DNA from 4 places in the Pseudoalteromonas sp. MEBiC 03607 genome. Region 3 is predicted to be linked to each of the others. Evidence: predicted binding sites of a transcription regulator. Region 3 holds the regulator's gene; each other region holds the start of a gene.
The links. Region 3 encodes sigma-54, which starts transcription at its own class of promoters, with help from an activator protein. Its sites were predicted from a motif close to GTTGGCACGNNNNTNGNNT; they were not measured.
Positions count from the first base shown of each region.

Region 1 (3,794 bases), 1.3 Mb from region 3:
CGTTTTCTGTAGTGGCGGTTGTTGCCGATGTTCCCAAAATATTTGAGTTTTCATTTACAGCATCACCTTCACCGCCACCACCACACGCTGTAAGAATTAAACAAATCATTGTAATTAATTGATGTTTCATGGCTACTGTGCTCCCGAAATCACTTTAGATGTTGTTGCATTGTTAAACCACATTGGACTTTCTCTGCCATCAGATTCAGCAAATGTTTGGAACTCACTATAGGCTTGGGTTATATCAACACTTTCTTTTGGGTGCGCCCACGACGACCCCACTTCAATGGCCCAAGGTAATCCAGATGGCGTTTGGAAGTAATACCCAAACTGAGTATTAGTTGCATCATCACTGCCTACTAAAGAAAACAAACTTTGATTAAATTTTTCTGTCGGCGGTTGGTTTTTAATATGCACTTCCCATCCGCGAGGATTCAAGCCATCTAAAAAAGTACCGTGATAATGACCTTCTGCAGCAAAAATAAATGGGTCCAGTGTATATTTAGGTGCATCAACACTCGCTATATAAGTATTTAATGACACACTCAAAGTGAAGCTAACTTTATTATTAATGTTACAACCCGCTTCAGTTCTGAAAAAACTACAGCTAGAATCTTTACTTGCATAAGCCCATGTATCTGGCATCACAATAAAAATTGCGTCTTCTGTTCCTTCTTCAAGGATCGTATGTGTTTGCTGTTCGCCATTAATGATTAAACTGATTGATGCTTGGTCTATTTGACTGCGTAAAATGCGTTTGTTTATACCACTGGGGCTAGATTGATAAAGGCGAACTGCAAACCCGTTATGAAAAGTAGCACCTATTCCTACAAGGTCTCCTTCTATTTTATAACCAAGCGCTTGTCCATCTTTATCAATCAACTTTGTACGGTAATTCATAACCAAATCATTAAAGTCATAATCACCAGCGAAGGGCCATTGGTCTTCATAAGCCAGAGTTACCCAGCCATTCTCACTTGGGTAAGCAAGACTACCGTAGGTATTAATAGGATAGTCTTCAACTTCTCCGCCTGTAACCCCACCTGTTGCAGTTATTGGATTTGCTTCGCTACCGTCTGTGACCCGAAAACGTGCCCATGTTGCTCCCATAACAGCATTACTTGGTACATCAACAAGAACACTGTTATCCCCTTGATTAAGGCGATATTTACTCACTGTGATTTCGTCTGCATCAAACTGGTAATTTTGGTCCCAATCAAACCAAGCATATAAATAGCCATTATCATTTGGTGATGTGACAATAATTTGGCTTGTTGAGCCGGCAACAAAATCAGTCACAAACTTGACCCCATCGTCAGAGCTATCTACTGATGACTGGAGAAGATCACTGGCAGTGTTTAAGTTTTCTCCATCAACACTTGCGCCGAGATAAACAAGGTTAGATTGGTCTTCATTAGGATCGAACAAGTGTCTTGCACCGCTATCTTCTAACGTTGTTTGATAAGGTCTAGGCGCATCACCAAAATCTATCGAGTTATCTGTAACTTTTACCTCTGCTATAGCACAACGTGCCCCATCATTTTGGTTAGATGTAGGGCCCAACGTAAACACAGACGCAGTTGGTGTATAACCCGACACAGGGCTGATGTTTAAATTAACCCTATGGACTTTACCGCTTCGATTGTTACTAAAATAAAACTGCCCTTGCAAATCAAAGTAAGCTGCGCCATTGGCGCCTGTATCACCTGCAATATCGAGATTTGTAATAAAAACAGGGCCACCATTTTCAACGTTGATCTCATATAAGTCGCCGTTTGATTCAACAGCGTAAAGAAGAGTACTGTGCGGGTGAAATGCAAAGTCATAAATAGAGAGATTCCAGTTAGCAGAGCCTGGAATTAATTCAGCTTGGTATTGTTCATTTTGTGCTGTTAAATTAATGGCGTAAAGGCCAAAGCGTGGATGATATAAGTAATACACAGCCTTGTTTTGCTGCTCATCAACTAAAATATCACCCACATAAAAGTTCGTATCTGGTAAGCCGCTTACATTTAAACGCTCTAACATGTATTGGTTATTTATGCGTACCACACTTTTAGGGGCTTGCTTACTAAAACCATACATATATTGGTCTTGGTAATTAAACCCCACCGCATTAACACTGTCGTTATTAGCTTCGCTTGCAAAATCCATTGCTGCTGCAAGCACTGTCGTTTTCGCAGATACTAAATCAACACCATACATCTGTGCGGGCGAACCCTGAATTAAAAATGCTTTACTTGGACACTGCTCAAATGGTGCTGCACTTACCAAGCCGTTAGCAAGTGCCGCTGTTAAGTAAATGAGTATGTTAATTTTCATAATTACACTCTCCTTTGGGTGTGTAATTACTTTAAGCAGCAACCATTCCAAAAAATAAATTGTCTTTTAACAATGCGTTATAAAAATCTAGCCAATATTATTCGCAAGTTGCGAGAAGAATAATTGCATAATGCAATTCCTTTTAGCTATAAAAGCAAATCATTCCCATTTAAAAGTATGACATGCTAGACTAGTTGGGATTTAAAAAAATAATAAACCCTACTATGAAACTTAAAGCCGCTGCTTTTCTGTATTTTGCCTTATCAATGAACTGTGCTTTTGCATCATCATTGCAAAACCATATTGACGAAGCCAGAGCAATCAGTGATTACCAAAAACGATATGAGTATTTATTAAGTATCGATAAACAACTTTTAGAATCTGCAAGCCTTGCAGAAAGAATCAGTTTTAACGTTAGATTAATTCACGTTCATATACAGCTCGGGCAGTTTCAGCAGGCGCAAACAATAATAGATGAGCTTGAAGCAGGCCCAAAATACAAAAACGACTCCCCTATATACAGCGAGTTGTATCTTGCTAAAGCACGACTGGCCTACAGAAAAAGTGACTTAGAAACCGCAATTTCGTTATCTCAACAAAATGTCGCGCTATTTCAGCGTTTGCAACTTAGCGATTATGAAATTGACGCCGTGGCGAGCCTTGTCAGTGCCTATCATAATGCTGGTGAGTATCAAGCCGCCTTGAACTTGCTTGAGGTTTATATTCACGACAACAATCGCGAATTAACCTTAAAGCAAAAAGAAATGCTCTACCATGGTTACTCACGTAATCTTGAGCAGTTAGACAGGTTAACGCTTGCTCTGGAGTATAAACTAAAACGCCGTGAGCTAGTTCAGCAGATGTCACCGTCTATTTCATTACAAGCAGGCATAACCTATTCGATTGCTCAAAGTTATTTAGATTTAGGCCAATACGAAAAAGCAAAGAGCGAGTTTATTACAGCGCTTAGTTTTGATAGACAAACGGGGTCACTTTCAGATATCGGACATAGCTTAGTTAAGTTATCACAATGCGAATATGGGCTACACAATTACACTAAAGCACTTGAATACGCACAAGATGCTCAGCAAGTATTTGCTAGTTATAACAGCACAAGAAATACCGCTTGGGCTAAGCATAATATTGCAATAAATTTGCTTGAAATTGATAAAGCTGATCAAGCATTAGCAATTGAAAAACAAGTAATCACTGAACTGAAAGAAGACGATCACTTATATACTGATGTGTTACTGACATTAGCAAAACTATACATTGGCTCGACTGAGCTTAAACAAGCTAAACATTATGCACAGCAGGCCTTTCAATTAAGTAATCAAAAAAATAGGCTGCAAAAGCAGATCCTTGCCCTTGAACATCTAATTACAGTTGCACAACAGCAAGCTGATTATCAACAAGCATTGTCGTATCAACGCACTATCACGGAGCTTGAAAAAAACTTTGCCCATAACAAC
Region 1 covers NZ_SRRY01000001.1:2,274,034-2,277,827, reverse strand. The annotation lists gene E5N72_RS10475 (hypothetical protein) at 1-130, opposite strand, end outside; gene E5N72_RS10470 (LruC domain-containing protein) at 133-2,322, opposite strand; gene E5N72_RS10465 (ATP-binding protein) at 2,547-3,794, shown strand, end outside.
Region 1: E5N72_RS10470 (LruC domain-containing protein) is a predicted target of sigma-54. The motif match lies at 2,356-2,374, and genes of this name have one in related genera.

Region 2 (3,794 bases), 900 kb from region 3:
AGCAGATATTGCCAACTCACTATTCGGTCATTTAGTGTCTGCGATTGGTGGCGGCGCGCTTTACCGTAAATCGAGCTTTTTGCTTGATAGCTTAGGCACAAAAGTATTTAGTGATTGTGTAAATATTTCTGAGCGTCCACATTTATTAAAAGGCTTAGCGTCTTCACCATTCGACTCGGAAGGGTTAAAAACTATCGACCGTGAAATTATTCAAGGTGGTGAGCTTCAAACATATCTATTAGCAAGCTACGCTGCACGTAAACTGTCTATGACACCAACGGGTCATGCTGGTGGTATTCATAACTGGTTAGTTGAGCAAACTCATGCTGACTTAAAAGCACTCTTAAAAACTATGGGCACAGGTTTACTAGTAACCGAGCTTATGGGTCAAGGTGTGAACACTGTAACGGGTGATTACTCACGTGGCGCGGCGGGTTTCTGGGTTGAGAATGGCGAAATCCAATACCCAGTCAGTGAAATCACAATTGCTGGTAACTTAAAAGATATGTTTAAAGCGGTAGTCGGTTTAGGTGGCGATATCGAGCGCCGTGGCGGTATTCAAACCGGCTCTGTATTGATTGAACAAATGCAGGTTGCTGGTAGCTGATTCATCAATAACTACTCAATTTTTAAAGCCTCACGTTTGTGGGGCTTTTTTATTTGAAAAAGTGCTTTACCTGAACTTAACTTGAGGTTTTATCTTGATGGCAGTTTAAAAATAAAAAGGAAAACTACCATGTATTTAGAGCACGTAAACCTTGTTGTTAGTAATGTTGATGCCATGCTGCACTTTTATAAAGCCGCATTCCCACATTGGCGGGTGCGTAGCCAAGGTGATAGCACATGGTCAGGCAAGCCGCGCAAATGGCTGCACTTTGGTGATGATTACCAATATCTTGCACTGAGCGATAACGGTGAAGACGAAAACCGTGATTTAGCAGGGCACCAAGTGGGCCTTGCTCATTTTGCTTATGTGACAAACGATATTAATGCCGTAATTGAACGCTTGGTTGACGCTGGTTATGAAATAGATAAACAGGGTCCAGAAAACCCGTATCGTAAAAATGTATATTTTATCGATCCCGCAGGTTTTGAAGTTGAGTTTGTAGAGTATTTCAGTGATATACCGAGTGAAAGGAATAATGACTTGTAGCTAGAGCAGTCAGCTTTTAGCCGAGCACTAGAAGGTCGAGAAAAATATATGCACAAAGAGAAGAGAATGAGGAAGTGATAATTGTGTTTTTTGTTTTCTCTAAAGCGCAGCGCCTCTTGTCCTCTTTGTGAATTAAAGATCTTTTTCTAACCACAGAGGACACAGAGAGCATAGAGGAAGAGAACTGAGTTTTCTCTTAAGCGAAGCGCCTCTTACCCTCTTTGTGCGATTAGATCTTCGATGTAGGCGTGAAATTTATTTCGCGCGCATTCTAGTAGGTCGTGCTTTAGCGCGTCATTGGTGAAACGTATGCAATATCTTGTCGCCATAAATGACGACCTACATTAACATAATCGCAACTCGCAACTTTTACTACATCTTATTCATCTCTTTCCAACTGGCTTTTAGACTGTTGGCAAAGCTGATGAACTTTTCTTTCATGGTACGTTTAACTGAAATCTCGACTGAGCCTAGCCATACATTACCTTCAATGGTGATGGTTGGGCCTTGGCCTTTATTTAAGGCGACTGATCTGTTCTCTACACTGCCAATAACGCTGAACAGCTTTGATACCACATTGACATGTTCTGGCACATAGATTTCGTCGTTACCTAAAATACAGTTCACGTAAATAGTGACATGTTGGTGCTGGAAAATCGCTTCGCTAAAATCGAGCTCAATTGAACCTAAGCAGTTTGTAAGGTGAATTTCTTTTGGCACTACCCACTGGCCGCTGCGCTCATTTGAACCCAAAATGCTACGAAGCTGCAGACTTTCGTTATCGCTGCTGTGGCCATAATGAGGTTTAAATTGCGCATGCTTTTGCGATTTGTAGTCAATATCAGCTTTTAGCTCTAAGTCAGCAACAAGTTCAACGAGTACTTCGTTGCTGGTGGCTTCCATTGCTTGGTCTAAACGGCGTTCAAATGCTTCAGCTGAAATAACAGCATGACTGTAGTTATAAATGAGTTGATCAATTACTTCTTCTCTTACTTGATCGATTGGGCGATCTTCAAGTTTAACGGCCATGGTAGTTCCCTGTTGTGATTATCAAAGTGATTTTTATGTTATTTGTAATAAAGCAAAGCTTAGGCCAAATTTTATTTTATTATAAATCAATATGTTGTGTTTTGTAGTGTCAACGTTACTTAGTTAAATTAACCACAGATTAATAAAATCAGCAACTAAATGGTTATTTTTGCAACATAGTGAACTTCTTACCGAGCAGCCTGTAAATCTTTACCGAATTGAATATAAATAGTCGCTGAATGAGGGTTTAAGGTATTGAAATTAAACAAATAAATAGTTGGCATCATAGTCGCATTAGTAAAAGTGTCTTAAATCAAAAGGAGAAGATTATGAACACTTTTAACAAATCTATGATTGCCGCTTTAGTAATTGGTGCAACAGCAAGTATGTCAGCTCAGGCAAGCAGTTGGGAAAATGAAAGTAAAGATGCTTGGATTGATGGTAAGGCAGAAACTGTGCTTCTTATGAACACAAACCTTAACAACTTTGACATCAACACTGATGTAACGAATGGCAAGGTTGTACTTACAGGTAAAGTTGATAGTGAATTAGATAAAGAGCTTGCTGAAGAGCTTGTTCTTAGCCTAGATGGCGTTAGCTCTGTTGATAACAAACTAACGGTTGTTAAAAACATGAAGGCTAAGAAAATGAAAGCAGATAAAGCTGATTCAACTGAAAGCGATTTAACAGATGCGAAAATCAGTACTGTAATCACAACACGTTATTTATTTAACTCAGAAGTAGGTGGTACAGACATCGATGTTGATACCGATAACGGTGTAGTAACACTTAAAGGTACCGTTGAGTCTGATGCTGAAAAGCAATTAGCAATCAGTATCGCTGAAAACGCTGAAGACGTTCGCAAAGTAATCGATGAATTAACGATTGTTGCTGAATAACAGCAAGCCTAAATTAGCCCAGCTTTGGCTGGGCTAATAGATTTCAAGGAGTGAGTCATGGATTTAATACGTATTATTTTATCGGTTTTAATTCCACCTCTTGGCGTATTTTTACAGGTAGGTTTAGGTGCGCAGTTCTGGATTAATATTCTTTTAACCTTATTAGGGTACATTCCAGGTTTGATTCATGCTGTGTATATCATCGCTAAGCGATAATTACCTCATTAATCAGCAAGGATGAGTCAGGGAACACAGCAAGGAGCAGCTGTAGGAGTAAAGGACGATAAACCGCAAGGAGTTTACAGTATGGACAATGTAGCACAGCAAAAAGGACAGCAAGGAAGTAACAAAGCGTTATGGAGTAGCGCACAATGGCAACGCTTTATGGATAAAGTGAACGGAGATGACAGCAAGGGATAAGCTCAGGCTTGGAGCCAAACAGGATGAAGCTAGCGTAAGGAGGTGACTATATGGAACAAGTACAAACGCAACCAACACAAGGATTGACCGACAAAGGAGTTGCTTTATGGAATAAGCAACAGTGGCATGAATTTATGGAACACGCGAAAGCGGTTGCGCCACGATTAACAGGGAAGGCTGACGATAAAAACCCGATGTCATCTTCAGGTGACATCGGGTTTTTAATAACTTCGGCAATTTATCTTTATAACTTAAACTGATTTACTGTCTTATTTAAAGACGCTGCCAATTCA
Region 2 covers NZ_SRRY01000001.1:106,936-110,729, reverse strand. The annotation lists gene pmbA (metalloprotease PmbA) at 1-607, shown strand, start outside; gene E5N72_RS00445 (VOC family protein) at 737-1,153, shown strand; gene E5N72_RS00440 (LiaF domain-containing protein) at 1,526-2,182, opposite strand; gene E5N72_RS00435 (BON domain-containing protein) at 2,512-3,081, shown strand; gene E5N72_RS00430 (YqaE/Pmp3 family membrane protein) at 3,139-3,297, shown strand; gene E5N72_RS00425 (hypothetical protein) at 3,552-3,761, shown strand; gene E5N72_RS00420 (methyl-accepting chemotaxis protein) at 3,746-3,794, opposite strand, start outside.
Region 2: E5N72_RS00440 (LiaF domain-containing protein) is a predicted target of sigma-54. The motif match lies at 2,233-2,251, and genes of this name have one in related genera.

Region 3 (3,794 bases):
TTAGGGATTGGTTACCTACCACAAGAGTCATCTATTTTTAGAAAGTTAACGGTTTATCAAAACCTAATGGCTATTTTAGAAACGCGTAAAGATTTAAATAAACAAGGCCGAGAAGAAACACTCAACAACTTACTTGATGAATTTAGTATTCAGCACATTCGTGATAGTCAAGGTATGGCCTTATCTGGGGGCGAGCGTCGTCGCGTAGAAATTGCTCGGGCATTAGCCGCAAACCCTAAATTTATCTTGTTAGATGAGCCTTTTGCTGGTGTTGATCCTATTTCAGTGTTAGATATAAAGAAAATTATTGAACACTTAAAAAATCGTGGTATTGGTGTATTAATCACTGACCATAATGTTAGAGAAACCCTTGATGTTTGTGAAAAAGCCTACATTGTTTCTCATGGGGAGCTAATTGCATCAGGAACACCTGAGCATGTTTTAGCTGACCAAACCGTACGCGATGTGTATCTAGGTGAGCAATTCAGGCTATAACCAATAAGCCACCATCTAGCGCATCTGCTAAACTAAATAACAATGACAATAAATCGATATAAATTTACCTGTGACTGCACAGGTGTCGATAACACATAAAAGGATTGTTAGGGATACATGAGGCAATCATTACAGCTGCGCATGGGCCAGCAACTTACAATGACTCCACAACTGCAACAAGCAATTCGCTTGCTGCAGCTTAGTACATTGGATCTCCAGCAAGAAATTCAAGAAGCACTTGATAGTAACCCTCTGCTTGAAGTGGAAGAAGCAGATTACAACGATGAAAACATTGGTAAGAACGAGCAAAAAGCTGAATCTGATGATACTCAGCTAAGTGCATCGGCCGAAGAAGCGCCGAGTGAGTACGAACAAGAAAGCAGCGATGCCCTTAACAAAGACACCGTTAGTGACGATTTAGCCATGGATGTGACATGGGATGAGTACATGAGTGCTGCCCCATCAACATCATCAGGTCCAATGCCTGAAGATGAGTCAATTTATCAAGGTGCATCGACTGAAACCCTCCATGAATACCTTATGTGGCAATTACAACTCACACCATTTAGCCCAACCGATGAAGCGATCGCTGTCGCCATCGTAGAGGCAATTGATGACTCAGGTATTTTAACTGTTAGCTGCGAAGACATAGTCGAAAGTTTTAATCAAAATAATGATGAAGAAGAAATCGAACTAGATGAAGTCGAAGCGGTCTTAAAGAGAATACAGTTGTTTGATCCAGTAGGGATTGGTGCCCGTAGCTTACAAGAGTGCTTATGTATCCAGCTTCGCCAATTCGATGCCAGTACGCCGTATTTAGCTGAAACTAAAATGGTTTTATCTGAGCATATTGAATTATTAGCAAGTCGCGACTATCGCACTTTGATGAAAAAGACTAAGCTTAAAGAAAGCGAACTAAAAGAAGTAATGACGCTGATCCACAGCTTAAACCCTAAGCCAGCAGACAGCATAGTTCGCGAAGAGTCTGAGTACGTTATACCCGATGTATCGGTTAAAAAAGTTAAAGGTCGTTGGGTCGTTGAACTAAACCCAGATTGTATGCCAAAAATTAGAGTGAATAGCCAATATGCAGCTATGTCACGCTCAGTAAAATCGAGCAGCGATAGCCAGTTTATTCGCTCTCATTTACAAGAAGCTAAATGGTTTATTAAAAGCTTAGAGAGCCGTAACGATACACTTTTAAAAGTAACCAACTGTATCGTACAGCAACAACAAGCATTTTTTGAACATGGCCCAGAAGCCATGAAACCAATGGTGCTGAACGATGTCGCAGAAATGGTCGAAATGCATGAATCGACAATTTCACGTGTTACAACACAAAAATACATGCACACCCCTCGCGGGATTTTTGAGTTGAAATATTTCTTCTCAAGCCATGTCAGCACAGAAAACGGTGGTGAGTGTTCATCAACAGCAATTCGCGCTTTGATCAAAAAGCTTATCGCTGCAGAAAACTCAGCTAAACCATTGAGTGATAGTAAAATTGCAGATATATTGGCTGAGCAAGGAATTAAAGTAGCTAGACGCACAATTGCAAAATATCGAGAGTCTCTAGCGATACCTCCGTCTAATCAGCGTAAGAGTTTGATTTAGACGTTTTACATAGAAGGAAAATGCTTATGCAACTAAATTTAACTGGTCGTCATGTAGAAATCACTGATTCATTAAGAGACTATGTAAACAGCAAGTTTGCAAAACTAGAAAGGCATTTTGACCACATTAATAATGTACATGTCATTCTAGATGTAGAAAAATTAAGCCAAAAAGCAGAAGCAACTTTACATGTAAATGGAGGCGAGCTCTTTGCCTCAACTGCACACCAAGATATGTATGCAGCCATTGACTCGCTAATCGATAAACTAGATCGTCAAGTCATTAAACACAAAGAGAAATTAGCTCGACACTAAATTATGAAACTTAGTTCACTTACTAACCAGGACTGCAGCAAAGCTGCGGTCCTTTTTAATAGCAAAAAAAGAATCCTTGAATATATCAGCGAGCTGGCTCACCAGCAGCTTCCTCATTTATCTCAACAAGACGTCCTTGATGCCTTACTCAATAGAGAAAAATTAGGCAGCACAGGTATTGGTCGTGGCATTGCTATTCCACATGGCCGCATGAGTGGTGCAGAGCAACCACAGGCATTTGTCATAGTGAGTGAATCCCCAATCAATTTTGACGCAATTGATAACCGACCTGTGGATATTTTCGTTGCACTCATCGTACCAGATGGAGACAGCCAACTTCACCTAAAGACCTTATCGACAATTGCTGATAGACTAAAAGATAAAGAGTTTTGTAAACAGTTACGTAGCGCCAAAACAGACCACGAACTGTTTCAGGTCATATCAGCAGAGGCATAAATGGAATTAATTATCATCAGCGGTCGCTCAGGCTCAGGTAAATCGGTCGCTTTACGTGTACTTGAAGACTTGGGTTACTACTGTGTTGATAATATCCCAGTCAACTTATTACCTTCGCTTGTTCGTAGCGTTTCAGACAACTATGACAAAATAGCAGTCAGCATAGATGTGCGTAACTTACCGAAAGAGCAGCAAGAGTTTAATGATATTCTTGAATACCTGCCAGGTTTCGCAAACCCAACACTGTTCTATTTAGACAGTGATGACCAAACTCTGATCAAACGCTTTTCTGAAACGCGACGCTTACATCCTCTATCGATTGACTCGCTGCCACTCGATTTAGCAATTAAGCAAGAAAGAGTATTACTGGATGTACTGATCACGCGCGCTGATTTTATGATTGATACCACCGACCTGAGTGTTCATCAGTTAGCTGAATCAATTCGTGAAAAGATCTTAGGTAAAAAAGATAAAAAGCTGATTATCACCTTTATGTCGTTTGGCTTTAAACATGGTATTCCTAAAGAAGCCGATTACGTATTTGATGCACGTTTTTTACCAAATCCACACTGGGAGCCAGACCTAAAGCCACTCACAGGCTTAGATCAACCAGTAAAAGATTACCTTGCAAGTCATAGCATAGTGCAAAAATTTACATGGCAAATTCAAACATTTGTGCAAACATGGTTACCTCACCTTGAGCGTAACAATCGAAGCTATCTTACTATCGCAATTGGCTGTACTGGCGGGCAACATCGCTCGGTATATTTAGCGCAGACCATTGGTGATAGCTTTTCAAAAACGCATGCGAACGTAAAAATCCGCCATCGCGAGCAAGATATTTAATTGGATGCCAGATGCACGCAGAAGACACGTTTTTAATTCAAAATAAGCTTGGCTTGCACGCACGAGCAG
Region 3 covers NZ_SRRY01000001.1:1,008,841-1,012,634, reverse strand. The annotation lists gene lptB (LPS export ABC transporter ATP-binding protein) at 1-495, shown strand, start outside; gene E5N72_RS04605 (RNA polymerase factor sigma-54) at 613-2,109, shown strand; gene hpf (ribosome hibernation promoting factor) at 2,136-2,423, shown strand; gene ptsN (PTS IIA-like nitrogen regulatory protein PtsN) at 2,427-2,879, shown strand; gene rapZ (RNase adapter RapZ) at 2,880-3,725, shown strand; gene E5N72_RS04585 (HPr family phosphocarrier protein) at 3,737-3,794, shown strand, end outside.

Region 4 (3,794 bases), 2.3 Mb from region 3:
AAAGCCTTTGATAATCGGCGCTGTAACTACCATCCTGAGCATGAATAACCAACTGCGATTTTTTGCACTCTATAGCCTGTTGGCTAAATAACATTAAGCAGCGGCTCGGCGCTTTTTTGGGCGTTGTTTGAATCAAACATTGTTGATTTAAATGCCAACCTAATTGCTTTGCAATAGCAATAAATTGCTCAGCTTCCGGACAAGGTAAAATAACATTCAACAACGTTTTGTCATGACTAAGCCTGCTACATGCAGCTATTAATTCGTTAAAACTAAGGCCATCAGAATGACGTGCAGCATTACGCGGCGCATTCTCTCCTTTGAGGCTGGCGTTAAAATATGGCGGGTTAGTGATGATAACATCAACGGGCTCTGGTGAATCAAATGACTGCACGGCACCTTGATAAAGACGGATATCTGACCACGGGCTATTGGTAAAATTAGCGCGGGCGTCGATACAGGCATCATGATCAATCTCGATCGCCATCACTGTTGCTTGTGGCGCTCGCTGTTTTGCCATTAAGGCCAGCAGCCCTGTTCCAGTCCCTATGTCTAATATACGTGTGGCGTTAGTAAGAGTGGCCCATGCGCCTAACAAAATGCCATCCGTTGACACCTTCATTGCAGCACGAGTTTGCTCCACCGAAAATTGTTTAAACACAAAGCCTGACATTTTTTCACCTTTTCATTCACCACAGCCGCGTTAACGCGTATAATTAGGCCTAATTGTCCTCTATTTACGTCACTCTATGCAATTTTCTGAATTTGATATCGATAACAAGCTGTTAAATGCCATTAATAAAATGGGTTTTGATACACCAACCAGTATTCAACAACAAGCGATCCCTGAAGCGCTAAGAGGCCGCGATATTTTAGCATCTGCGCCAACTGGTACTGGTAAAACAGCCGCTTTTTTGATCCCTGCAATTCAATACTTGCTTGATTTCCCTCGTCGCGATCCTGGCTTTGCTCGCGTGCTGATCATGACACCGACTCGTGAATTGGCTTATCAAATTCATGAACAATGTGAATTACTTGCTGCGCAAACACACCTCAAAATTGGTGTAGTAACCGGCGGTATTAACTACGGGACACATAAAGAAATTTTCGAGAGTAATAACGACATTTTAATTGCCACGCCAGGGCGCTTAATGGAATACCTCGAAACTGAGAATTTCCATGCTGAGAATGTTGAACTGCTTATTCTTGATGAAGCTGATCGCATGCTAGACATGGGTTTTCGTAAAGAAATGCTGCGAATTTGTGACGAAGCACGTAATCGTCGCCAATGTTTCTTATTCTCAGCAACACTTGAAGGCGACAGCGTTGAGTTATTTGCAGAACGAATTTTAAATGACCCTGCATTACTTGAAGCAGAGTCAACCCGAAAAGAGAAAGCTAAAATTCATCAGTGGGTTCATCTAGCTGATGACTATAACCATAAACTAAAAATGTTGGTTGAGATCCTAAACGGTGAAGACATACATAAAGCAATCGTGTTTGTTAAAACCCGTGAACGCTTAGAAACCTTGATTGGTGAGCTTAACAACGAAGGGTTACGCGTTGCATGGCTACGTGGTGAAATGCCACAAGACAAACGCATGAAAGCGATGGAGAACTTTCACTCTGGTCGCAATAATATCTTAGTGGCAACCGATGTTGCTGCACGTGGCATTGATGTCGCCGATATTAGTCATGTTATTAACTTTGATATGCCGCGTACTGCAGATATCTATGTACACCGCATTGGCCGTACTGGCCGCGCTGGCAAAAAAGGGATTGCGATTTCATTTATTGAAGCTCACGATGTGGCTATTCTGGGCAAGGTTGAACGCTACATTGAGCAAAAGCTTAAACGTCGCGTAATTAAAGGTATTGAGCCTCAACACAAAGAAGCAAAGATCCCATCTAAAAAGAAAAAAGATCCTGCAAAGATCAAGGCTAAGAAAAAAGCCAAAGCAAAAGTAAAAAAGAAAAAATAGCTTAATATCTTTACTTGAAAATGCCGAGCTCGTCTCGGCATTTTGCTCTCAGCTGCATGTACTTTTTTACTAATTACTGTGTAATTAGTTCATACCTTTTAACCTATCAAGCATAAAATCACTTTATAATCATAAACTTAAAATTGGAATGATAATTGTAACTGGTTCTGCAACAGAGTCTTCGCGAGGGAATCGTATGAACCGCTTTAAATTAACCGTAGTACTGATCTCATTAAGTTGTTTATTTTTACTAGCTTGTGCGACAAAGGTGAGTGCAAATACCAGTGTTTTAACATCAAGCACATCAGCACAACCTAGATTGCAACAATATGCTTTGCAGAAACTTACCAGCAACCCTAACTTTACTATTTCTAATCTACAGGTGATTGTAGAGGGTGATACGGTTGAGCTTATCGGCTCTACCAAGACAGGATTTCAACGTGCTTTAGCACAAAAGTTTTTGGAGCATAACCGAGGCATCCGAAAAGTTAAAAACAACCTTAAAGTAAGCTCACAAGACGGAACAACACTTTAAGGTTGTCTGCACCTTAGCCTTATTTACCGCTTGCTTGAAGGTTAATAAATTTGGCAAGTTCTTCAGGTTGTCCCATTAGCGCCATAATTTGCTGATTGATTTGCATCATAGACTGACCTTCTGGCAAGTTTGCCGAAACCGAGAATGATGATAAGCCTTGAGCAAAATTAGTAATAGCAGTCTCTAAGTCAGTGCTAACCGGCGCTTGTTGTAACTGCATAGCAACAACCTGCTGGAACTGTTCATGAGTCATACCTTGCGCTTGCAAGAAGCTCTCTACAACCGCTTTTAACTCACCTTCATCTGCAACTGACAGTGAAATACTTCGTGGCTCTAACTGGCTCATGGCCGCCATCATTTTTGATTGCTGCTGCAGTTGCTGCTCTAATGTGAGCTGGCCATTTTGTGTTGAGTTTTGCATCTTGCTGATAGCCAATGACGCTTCCATTAAAGGAGTTGATTTCGCCAACCCTAAATTAAAGTGAACATCGGCCACTTCATTTGCAGTCACGTTAACTGCAAACGCACTATCACCAGAGTCTTTATTGTAATCTAGCGAAGACTTAACGTTATAGCTTGTAGACGCTAATTTGTTGTTGGCGTTTTGCGGTAACTGAGCGAGGAAATCATCACTGAATCGAAAGTTTGTCATCACAAACCCAGTATGAGGTGGAATGCTGTCTTGCTCATAACCTGATACTTCAATCGTATCTATGGTTGCAATAGCTTCATTGCTATCAAGGCTTTGTACTTTGATACCCGAAAGCTCCATGCTGCTATCAAAAACACTCGCTGAAATATCGCTATAAGTAATATCTACACCACTTTGTGTTGATAAAGCACTCAGCTGCTGATCAACCACTGTTTTCACTTCCTGTGTCACAGCATAGTTTGCGTAAGCTACGCCACCGACTGCCGCAGCAACAACCGCCGCAATAATTAACTTCTTCATTTTATTTCCTTTAATTGGTGTAAATTTTTTATCAGTGTATCAAATTGTGTTTAGTTAATTAACGACAGTAATTCATGCACAGTTTTCACTGGGGTAATTTTTGCGCCTAAGCCTTCCATTGATTTATGGTAATTACGATAAGGAATAAAGATTTCAGTAAAGCCATGTTGCGCCGCTTCTTTAACTCGAGGTACGCCACTGTCTATTGGTCTTACATCACCATTTAAACTCAACTCGCCCATAATACAAGTAGTCCGTGGCACCACAAACTCATTCAAACTACTTAAAAGTGCTGTAACTAACGCTAAATCAATGCAGGTTTCTG
Region 4 covers NZ_SRRY01000001.1:3,323,324-3,327,117, forward strand. The annotation lists gene E5N72_RS15110 (methyltransferase) at 1-673, opposite strand, end outside; gene srmB (ATP-dependent RNA helicase SrmB) at 750-1,982, shown strand; gene E5N72_RS15120 (BON domain-containing protein) at 2,179-2,517, shown strand; gene E5N72_RS15125 (hypothetical protein) at 2,537-3,469, opposite strand; gene radA (DNA repair protein RadA) at 3,520-3,794, opposite strand, start outside.
Region 4: E5N72_RS15120 (BON domain-containing protein) is a predicted target of sigma-54. The motif match lies at 2,125-2,143, and genes of this name have one in related genera.